2 regions of the Robertmurraya sp. FSL R5-0851 genome follow, and region 1 is predicted to be linked to the other one. Evidence: riboswitches for the same ligand, from Rfam matches in the RefSeq annotation. Region 1 holds a riboswitch; the other holds the start of a gene.
What was found. Region 1 has a riboswitch for S-adenosylmethionine ahead of metE (5-methyltetrahydropteroyltriglutamate--homocysteine S-methyltransferase). Riboswitches for the same ligand answer to the same signal wherever they lie in the genome.
Positions count from the first base shown of each region.

Region 1 (4,427 bases):
ATGTTCCAATAATGTCCGCAACGGGATAACTATATAAAAGCGCTAAACTAGGGACAATAATAAAACCACCACCAAGCCCAACCAGTGAACCAAACATAGCTGCAATCATACCAATTGACAGCAATACAATATTCTCCATTCTACTCTCCTAATTTTTTGTTGTAATTAATTGATTAGCTCTCAATATGTTCTTTGTAAACCTGAACATTTCTTTCGACTCTGTCAAATACACTTCGGTTATGAGAATCAAGTAACTTTTTCGCTTCATCAATATTTTTCTCATATAAATATTCAACTAATTGTTCATGTTCACTAATCGATTTTCTAACATCTTCCTCTTTCATAAATGCTACATTTTGAATAGATAACAAGATATTCCCTAAACGATCGTAATTCGATTTAATTACTTCACTTTCACTTGCTAATATCAATTGCTGATGAAATTGGTAATTTAGTTCCGCATACTCATAACTTTGTTTATTAATTTCCTTTGTTTTATTGATAATATCCTCCATAGTTTGGAGATAGTTTTCATTATTTTTATTCCTTAATTTTTCAAGAGCCATATTTTCTAGGAAACATCTAATCTCGATCAAATCCTTTGTTTCCTCAGAAGAAAACCCCCGTACTACGGTTCCTTTCCTAGGAATTCTTTTTACAATTCCTTCAACCGTTAACAAATAGAACGCTTCACGAACTGGTGCCCTGCTGGTACCAAATGCTTCAGCATATTGGGCTTCTACCAATTTTTCACCTGGAAGCAATTTTCCTAAAAGAATATCTCTCATAATTGTTTCTTTAATCAAGTTTGATAATGCGTTATTATTGAATAACTCATTGTTCATTCTTACACCTCCCCTGAGATACATTTCTCTCTTGTCGACTGTCGACCATACAGAAATACTTGTTGTACAAAATATTAATCTAACAATTAACAAAATTCATTATTCATGTAAGGTCACTTAACATCATATTTACCATTACACAAATAAAAAAACCAAAGTCCAAAAAGAGCACCCTAAGAAATGGTGCTCCATGAACTATTACAACCGATACTCAAACCAATCAAAATACGCAGGGTTTTTAGAAGCACATCCATTTCCTGTGGCATAAAGTCCTAAGAAAACCCCTGTAAATCCACCTGTTACTTCCGTTGATATAAGACAGCATTCTCCAGTACCTATGGTAATCGACTCCCTACCCCGTGATTGATAAGTGAATGTAAAGTTTTTGGCATCTGCCTGAACCGACAGAATAATAGAATCTTGTTCATACTCATTCTCCGACTCTACTTTCCAAAGGGAACCAATCCTACGTCTGACAAAGACCTTTTTCACCCCATTACGGATTCCCACCGCGATCTCATAATGAAATCGCTCATTCATGAAGACGGTCAGTCCAGCCTCTTCCCCTTCCTCGGTTGGTGAAAACTCAAAAAGTGTGGAGATGTTACAATCAAAGTGCTGTTGTCTTTTGCCAACAAAAGTATTCTGTTCCTCCTTCAGCAATCGTTAAATAGTAGGTTCTGTTAATATTGTAAAGGTAAGGTCCTTCAGGATGAGCACCGCCCGTTCCTTCCCAAATCAATCGTATAAGCGGAAATTTTTCGGTTAAGCTCCCGAATAGAGCTTGGTTCGGGGTATATAAGCGGAGTTTAACCGATTAAGCAAAGCAAAGTTACCCATTTTCTGGATTTTCGAGTCAATAGTCGGATTCTCTCCGGCTATTTTAGCTATTTTCAGTACAATTTCAAGATTAAGAGAAATTTTTCCGCTTATTTATCAAACTCAGTTAGTGCTTATGAACTTGTATCACTTTCGGGTGCTTTAATAATAAAGGAAATAGACATATTTGCATCTCCAATCCTTTTTAACTTTGTGTATGTACTTCCTTTTACAGTTTTACACCTCAAAAATAAACACGTTATCTTAAGATAAGGAGAGTTTTTTATGGTGCAGAAATGGACATGAAGGATAACATCTTTAGTAGTTTGAGAGATGTTCTATTTACTTGGATAAACGGATCTGTTTCAAAGAATTTTCAAAATTCTTTTTGACAACCTGAATTTAACATGCTAATATGATTAACAAATTCAAACATGTAAATATCAATATACAATATACTCTTATTCAGAGAGGTGGAGGGACAGGCCCTATGAAGCCCGGCAACCATTTAACAGATTTGTTAAAAAGGTGCTAATTCCTGCAAAGCATATAGCTTTGATAAATAAGAGAGGATAAGGACCTCTCTATTTTTTAATAGAGAGGTCTTTTGTTTATAAGATAAGCCATATTTATATTTTTCTATTAAAACTTAATACAAAATGCAACAGATGCTTTGTATGTCATGTACTTAGCTTAAAAGGGAAGCCCGGTGAAAATCCGGCACGGTCCCGCCACTGTAATGGGGAGCGACTTATCAATGAACCACTGTTTCATATTTATGAAATGGGAAGGGATAAGAAGCTGTGAACCAGAGTCAGGAGACCTGTCTGTTGTATGCACTTGTACTCTACGGATGTATAGAGAGGAGTGAGGAATACGTGTTGAGAAAACCAGACTGTCTCAACTCTAGTTAACTATGCGTATGAATCTCTCTTTTCTCATTGAAAAGGGAGATTTTTTGTTGAAGACGAAAATACAATCAAACAAGGAGTGTAAAATAACGATGGTAAAAAGCTCAAATTTAGGTTATCCAAGAATTGGTGAAAACCGAGAATGGAAAAAAACGCTCGAACAGTTTTGGACAGGCAAACTAGAAAAAGAGACATTCTTACAACAGATGGAGGAAATCCGCCTTTCCTCTCTTCAGAAACAAAAGGAACAAGGAATTGACTTCATCCCTGTTGGTGACTTCAGTTTGTATGATCATGTTCTCGATACAGCTACCATGTTCGGTCTTGTACCGAAACGATATGAATACACGGGAGGTAAAGTATCACTTGAAACATATTTTGATATCGCACGAGGTACGAAAGGTGCGGTTGCATCTGAAATGACTAAATGGTTTAACACAAACTATCACTATATTGTTCCAGAACTTTACGAGGCAGTCCCTTCCCTTGTGGAGAACCGTCCCCTTCAATTTTATAAAGAGGCGAAACAAAAACTGGATATTCTCGGAAAACCAGTGATTTTAGGACCCATTACCTTTGTAAAACTATCAAAGGGCTATAAAGACAATGACTTAAAAACAGTAGTTGATCAATTTGTCCCACTTTACGCTACTATTTTAACTGAATTACAAGAAGAAGGTGTCGAATGGGTACAAATCGATGAGCCAATCCTAGCTACAACGATTTCAGAAGAAGACATGGCTCTATTTCACGATGTTTATAAACAGTTGAATGATGCAGCTCCGAACATTAAGGTGATTTTACAAACTTATTTTGAAAGCATTGACCATTATGAAGAGGTCATCTCCCTTCCTGTTCAAGGAATTGGACTTGACTTTGTACATGATAACAATCAAAACCTCGCTGCTTTGAAAAAGTTTGGCTTCCCACAAGATAAAGTGCTAGCTGCCGGAATCATTGATGGGCGTAACATATGGCGTGCGAATCTAGATGATAAGTATTCCCTTCTTTCAGAAATTGCGGAAGTTGTCTCAAAAGACCGTCTGATCCTACAGCCTTCATCCAGCTTGTTACATGTACCTGTAACCGTTAAGAATGAAGAAACACTTGAGGAAGTGTTAAAAGAGGCATTATCGTTTGCTGATGAAAAATTACAGGAGATTGTTCTACTGACCAAAGGCTTACAAGGTGGGAAAGAAACCATACAGAAAGAAATTTCAGCAAGTAAAAAAGCGATTCAAGCACTAAATCATTCAGCCTCTCGTAACAACACACAAGTTCAAGAAGACATTCAAAACTTGCGTACGTTTAGAGCTGAACGGGAGACAACATCTGAGGTTCGTCAACAGATTCAAGATGAGACTTTTCAATTGCCCCTTCTTCCAACGACCACAATTGGAAGCTTCCCACAAACACAAGAAGTGAGGAAACAGCGTTTAAAATGGCGTAAAGGCGAGTTAACTGATGCGGATTATCAAGAATATATAAAAGCGGAAATGAAAAAATGGATTGACATTCAGGAAGAACTGGGTCTAGATGTGTTCGTGCATGGCGAATTTGAACGGACAGATATGGTTGAATATTTTGGTGAAAAATTGGCCGGTTTTCAATTTACCAAATTCGGCTGGGTCCAGTCATATGGTTCCCGTTGTGTCAAGCCACCTCTTATTTATGGGGATGTATCCTTTCAAGAACCGATGACTGTCAAAGAAACGGTATATGCCCAGTCGTTAACAACCAAGCCTGTAAAAGGAATGTTGACAGGTCCTATTACCATTTTAAACTGGTCGTTTGTACGAGATGATATTTCACGCTATGAGGTTGCTAATCAAATTGCCCTGGCGCTTCGAAA
Region 1 is NZ_JBBOOE010000001.1:2,219,839-2,224,265, forward strand. Features, by position in the region: gene MKX65_RS11250 (sulfite exporter TauE/SafE family protein) at 1-139, opposite strand, end outside; gene MKX65_RS11255 (FCD domain-containing protein) at 174-845, opposite strand; gene MKX65_RS11260 (beta-xylosidase family glycoside hydrolase) at 1,044-1,508, opposite strand; SAM riboswitch class I at 2,123-2,233, shown strand; cobalamin riboswitch at 2,314-2,509, shown strand; gene metE (5-methyltetrahydropteroyltriglutamate--homocysteine S-methyltransferase) at 2,662-4,427, shown strand, end outside.

Region 2 (4,427 bases), 860 kb from region 1:
TTTATCCGGCGCTAAATTGATAGCGCCCCATTTCACAATGGAATTACGGTCGGTTGCTGGGCTTCATCGGGCCAAATCCCTCTGCCTACTCTTGATAAGAGATGTAATTTTCAGTTAATATTCACTGATCAGAATCATATCAGCATAGTGTTAAAGTTGTCAACAGTTTTTAATATAAGTCTGTCCGACGGTCTGAAAATATCGGAATCGTGTTGCGGACTTTCTTTACTTCTGCCAAATCGATTTGACCAGTTACAATAGATTCAAGTTCGTCTCCCTCAGCAATTACTTCTCCCCAAGGATTAATAATCAATGAATGCCCAGCAAACACATTGTCGGGATCTGAGCCTGAACGATTGCATGCTATGACAAAGCATTGATTTTCAATCGCTCTAGCAATTAATAAAGATCTCCAATGGTTCAATCGAGGGAGAGGCCACTCAGCAACAACAACGATGGTTTCCGCTCCTTCTGTCGTATGAGCACGAATCCATTCAGGAAAGCGAATATCATAGCATATGAATCCTGCAAATAAATACTTGTCTAGAGCAAATATCCCGTTTGTACTGCCTGATTGAAGATGTTCATGCTCATTCATTAGCTTAAAAAGATGCGCTTTACTGTATGTGGAAACAAGTTCTCCTTCGTTACTAATGACCAGCATGGTGTTGTATACACCGTTATTTTCTTGAGAAGCAACAGATCCACCAACTATGTGCACATGATGTTTTTTAGCTAATTTCTGCAAAAATTCAATGCTCTTTTTTGCTTCTAAGTCAGCAAGAACATCGAGGCGAGTTAAATCATAGCCTGTGGTCCATAGCTCTGGAAGAATGACTAAATCAGGTTTTTCAGCCATTGCTAACTCTATTAATCTTTCCGCTTTTTGAAAGTTTTCTTCTACATTCCCAAAGCTTATATCCATCTGAATACATGAAACTCTCATAAGAAACCACCTTTTCTAAAAAATATTAGTAAAAATACTTTACAAGTTGTCATTTACGATATACATTTGTGACTAGTTTTTCAATATAAAAATTGCCAATTACCCGAATATTTAAAGTAGGTGGAAAAAAGATGATATATCCTCAATCAAAATTATTAAAAAGCTTACCTAAACAATTCTTTGCTTCACTTGTTGCTAAAGTAAATAAGCAAATCAGTGATGGCCATGATGTGATAAACCTGGGACAGGGAAACCCTGATCAACCGACAGCAACACATATCGTAAAAGCCCTGCAAGTGGCAGCAGAGAATCCGAATAATCACAAATACTCTCCTTTTCAAGGCTTTGCATCATTAAAAGAAGCTGCTGCGACCTTTTATAAAAGAGAATATAACGTAGATATCAATCCTGAGAAAGAAGTTGCCATTCTTTTCGGAGGAAAAGCTGGGCTTGTTGAAATCCCACAATGTTTATTAAACCCAGGTGAACATGTTCTCGTCCCGGATCCGGGCTATCCAGACTATTGGTCAGGGGTAGCACTTGCACAAGCAGAAATGATTACAATGCCCTTGAAAGAGGAAAATCATTTTCTTCCCGATTATACGGCTCTTTCAGATAGCGAGCTTGAAAAAGCGAAGCTTATGTTCTTAAATTATCCGAATAACCCGACAGGCGCAATAGCAAACGCTGAATTTTTTGAAGATACGGTTGCACTAGCTAAAGAACACGAGATTTGTGTTGTACATGATTTTGCATACGGAGCGATAGGCTTTAATGGTCATAAACCGATTAGTTTTCTTGAAACAGAAGGTGCAAAAGACGTGGGAATTGAAATATATACTTTATCGAAGACGTATAACATGGCTGGTTGGAGAGTAGGCTTTGCCGTTGGCAATGAGAGTGTCATTTCAGCTCTTAATTTGTTGCAAGACCATTTATATGTAAGTCTTTTTGGAGCTGTCCAAGAGGCGGCAGTGGCAGCATTAACAGATTCTCAAAGTTGTGTACGTGAGTTAAATGCATTGTACGAATCTAGAAGAAACGTGTTTATCGGAGGACTTCAAGAATTAGGTTGGAATGTCGAAGCACCGGAGGGTTCATTTTTTGCATGGCTGAAGGTTCCTAATGGTTATACATCTGAGCAATTTTCAGATTTATTACTAGAAAAAGCACATATTGCAGTTGCCCCTGGAATTGGATTTGGAAACTGGGGAGAGGGTTATGTTCGAGTGGGGTTACTAACTTCGGAAGCTCGTTTGCAAGAAGCGGTTGAAAGAATTTCAAAGCTCCAAATTTTTAGTTAATGTATTGACAGTCGAATTAAATTCTGGAATAATCAAAATCAATTGAAAGTATAAACAATAATACCATAATGAAAACATTCGTTTTCTTATCAAGAGCAGGTGGAGGGACGAGCCCGACGAAGCCCGGCAACCGACTTACAGTTTTGTAAGCACGGTGCTAATTCTTGCAGCAAAGGCTGATAGATAAGGAGATGTTAGTTTACGATACTAACCTCTTCTGATGACCAGAAGAGGTTTTTTATGTATACCCGTGTCGGAGAGAAAGGACGAAAGCAAATGAGTGAGATCATCGCAACGTACTTAGTACATGACGCCAAACACAACCCAGAGAAAAAAGCAGAGGAAATTGCGCTTGGTTTAACGGTTGGTTCATGGACTCAATTACAAAAGCTTGAGCAAGAGCAATTGAAAAAATATAAAGGTAGAGTTATTTCCGCAGAAAAATTACACATAGATGAACATACAAATGAAACGGTAGCGGTGTTAAAAATCGCTTATCCTTCAAATAACTTTTCGCTAGATCTTCCAGCTATTTTAACAACAGTGTTTGGAAAGCTTTCACTTGACGGGAAGATTAAGCTATTAGATCTTGATTTTTCAGAAGAGTTAAAAACAGCTTTTCCAGGTCCTAAGTTTGGTATCAATGGCCTAAGAGACAAGCTGGGTGTATATGATCGTCCGTTATTAATGAGTATTTTTAAAGGAATTCTTGGTAGAGATCTTCCATTCCTCATCAGCCAATTGCGCGAACAAGCATTGGGTGGAGTCGATTTTGTAAAAGATGATGAAATATTGTTTGAAAACCCATTAACTCCATTTGAACAAAGAATTACTGGAGGAAGAGAAGTTCTACAACAGGTCTATGAAGAAACTGGACATCGTACTTTGTATGCTGTGAACTTGACAGGACGTACGTCTCAATTAATTGACAAAGCTAAAAAAGCAAAAGAACTTGGTGCGGACTTACTATTGTTTAATGTGTTTGCGTATGGACTTGATGTTCTTCAGGAATTACGCGAAGAAGAGAATGTCGATCTTCCGATTATGGCACATCCAGCTGTGAGTGGAGCGCTCACTTCATCTGATGTGTACGGAATTTCTCATTCCCTACTACTTGGGAAATTGTTGCGTTACGCTGGAGCTGACTTGTCTTTATTCCCGTCTCCATACGGTTCTGTGGCTTTGGAAAAGAATGCAGCATTATCAATTGCTAAAGCGTTAACAGATCAGTCAGAATCTATGAATAAGAGTTTCCCAGTGCCTTCAGCTGGTATTCATCCTGGACTTGTTCCACTTTTACTACAAGATTTTGGCTTAGATAGTGTCATTAATGCTGGTGGTGGTGTACATGGTCATCCAGCTGGTGCGAAAGGTGGAGGTCTAGCTTTCCGCCAAGCTATTGATTTAAGTCAAAAAGGTCTGCCATTGAGAGAAAATTCACAGCAATATCCTGAACTTGCAAAAGCGATTGAACTGTGGGGAGTTACTGAGGTGGCAAAACCATCATGAGCAAGAAGATAGCTGTATTTTGTGATTTCGATGGCACAATCACCGAGAAGGATAACATTATTGCCATTATGAAAAGATTTGCTCCACCTGAATGGGAAGCACTAAAAGACGACATTTTGTCAGAGCGTATTTCCATTCGGGAAGGAGTTGGTAAGCTATTCTCGTTGCTTCCTTCATCTAAAAAGGAAGAAATCATTACGTATGCAATTGAAAATGTGAAAATACGTGAAGGATTTGCTGATTTTGTGAAGTTTTTGAAGGAGAAGAATATTCCTTTGTATGTTGTTAGTGGAGGTATTGATTTCTTCGTTTATCCTATTCTACAAGCTTATGGTCCTTTTTCAGGAGTCTATTGTAATGCTTCCGATTTTAGTGGAGAGTATATCAATATTCTTTGGCCAAATGCATGTGATGAGCATTGTCAGAACGATTGTGGCTGCTGTAAACCTACTATTATTCGTGGACTTAAAGAAGATTTCTACAAAGTCGTTATCGGTGATTCAGTAACCGATTTGCAAGCAGCTAAGCAAGCTGATCTAGTGATTGCAAGAGAACTGCTATTAGAAAAATCAATAGAGTATGGATTGAATCATAGAGAGTTTGTTGATTTCTATGATGTGATCAAGCATATGTCGCAAGTAGAGGAGTTGATTGGATGAGTCAGTTAA
Region 2 is NZ_JBBOOE010000001.1:1,360,908-1,365,334, forward strand. Features, by position in the region: SAM riboswitch class I at 1-101, opposite strand, end outside; gene MKX65_RS07080 (nitrilase-related carbon-nitrogen hydrolase) at 170-946, opposite strand; gene MKX65_RS07085 (pyridoxal phosphate-dependent aminotransferase) at 1,078-2,250, shown strand; SAM riboswitch class I at 2,334-2,440, shown strand; gene MKX65_RS07090 (2,3-diketo-5-methylthiopentyl-1-phosphate enolase) at 2,527-3,759, shown strand; gene MKX65_RS07095 (2-hydroxy-3-keto-5-methylthiopentenyl-1-phosphate phosphatase) at 3,756-4,418, shown strand; gene MKX65_RS07100 (methylthioribulose 1-phosphate dehydratase) at 4,415-4,427, shown strand, end outside.
Region 2: it holds a riboswitch for S-adenosylmethionine, as region 1 does, so the genes downstream of both, MKX65_RS07090 (2,3-diketo-5-methylthiopentyl-1-phosphate enolase) here and metE (5-methyltetrahydropteroyltriglutamate--homocysteine S-methyltransferase) in region 1, are expected to answer to the same signal.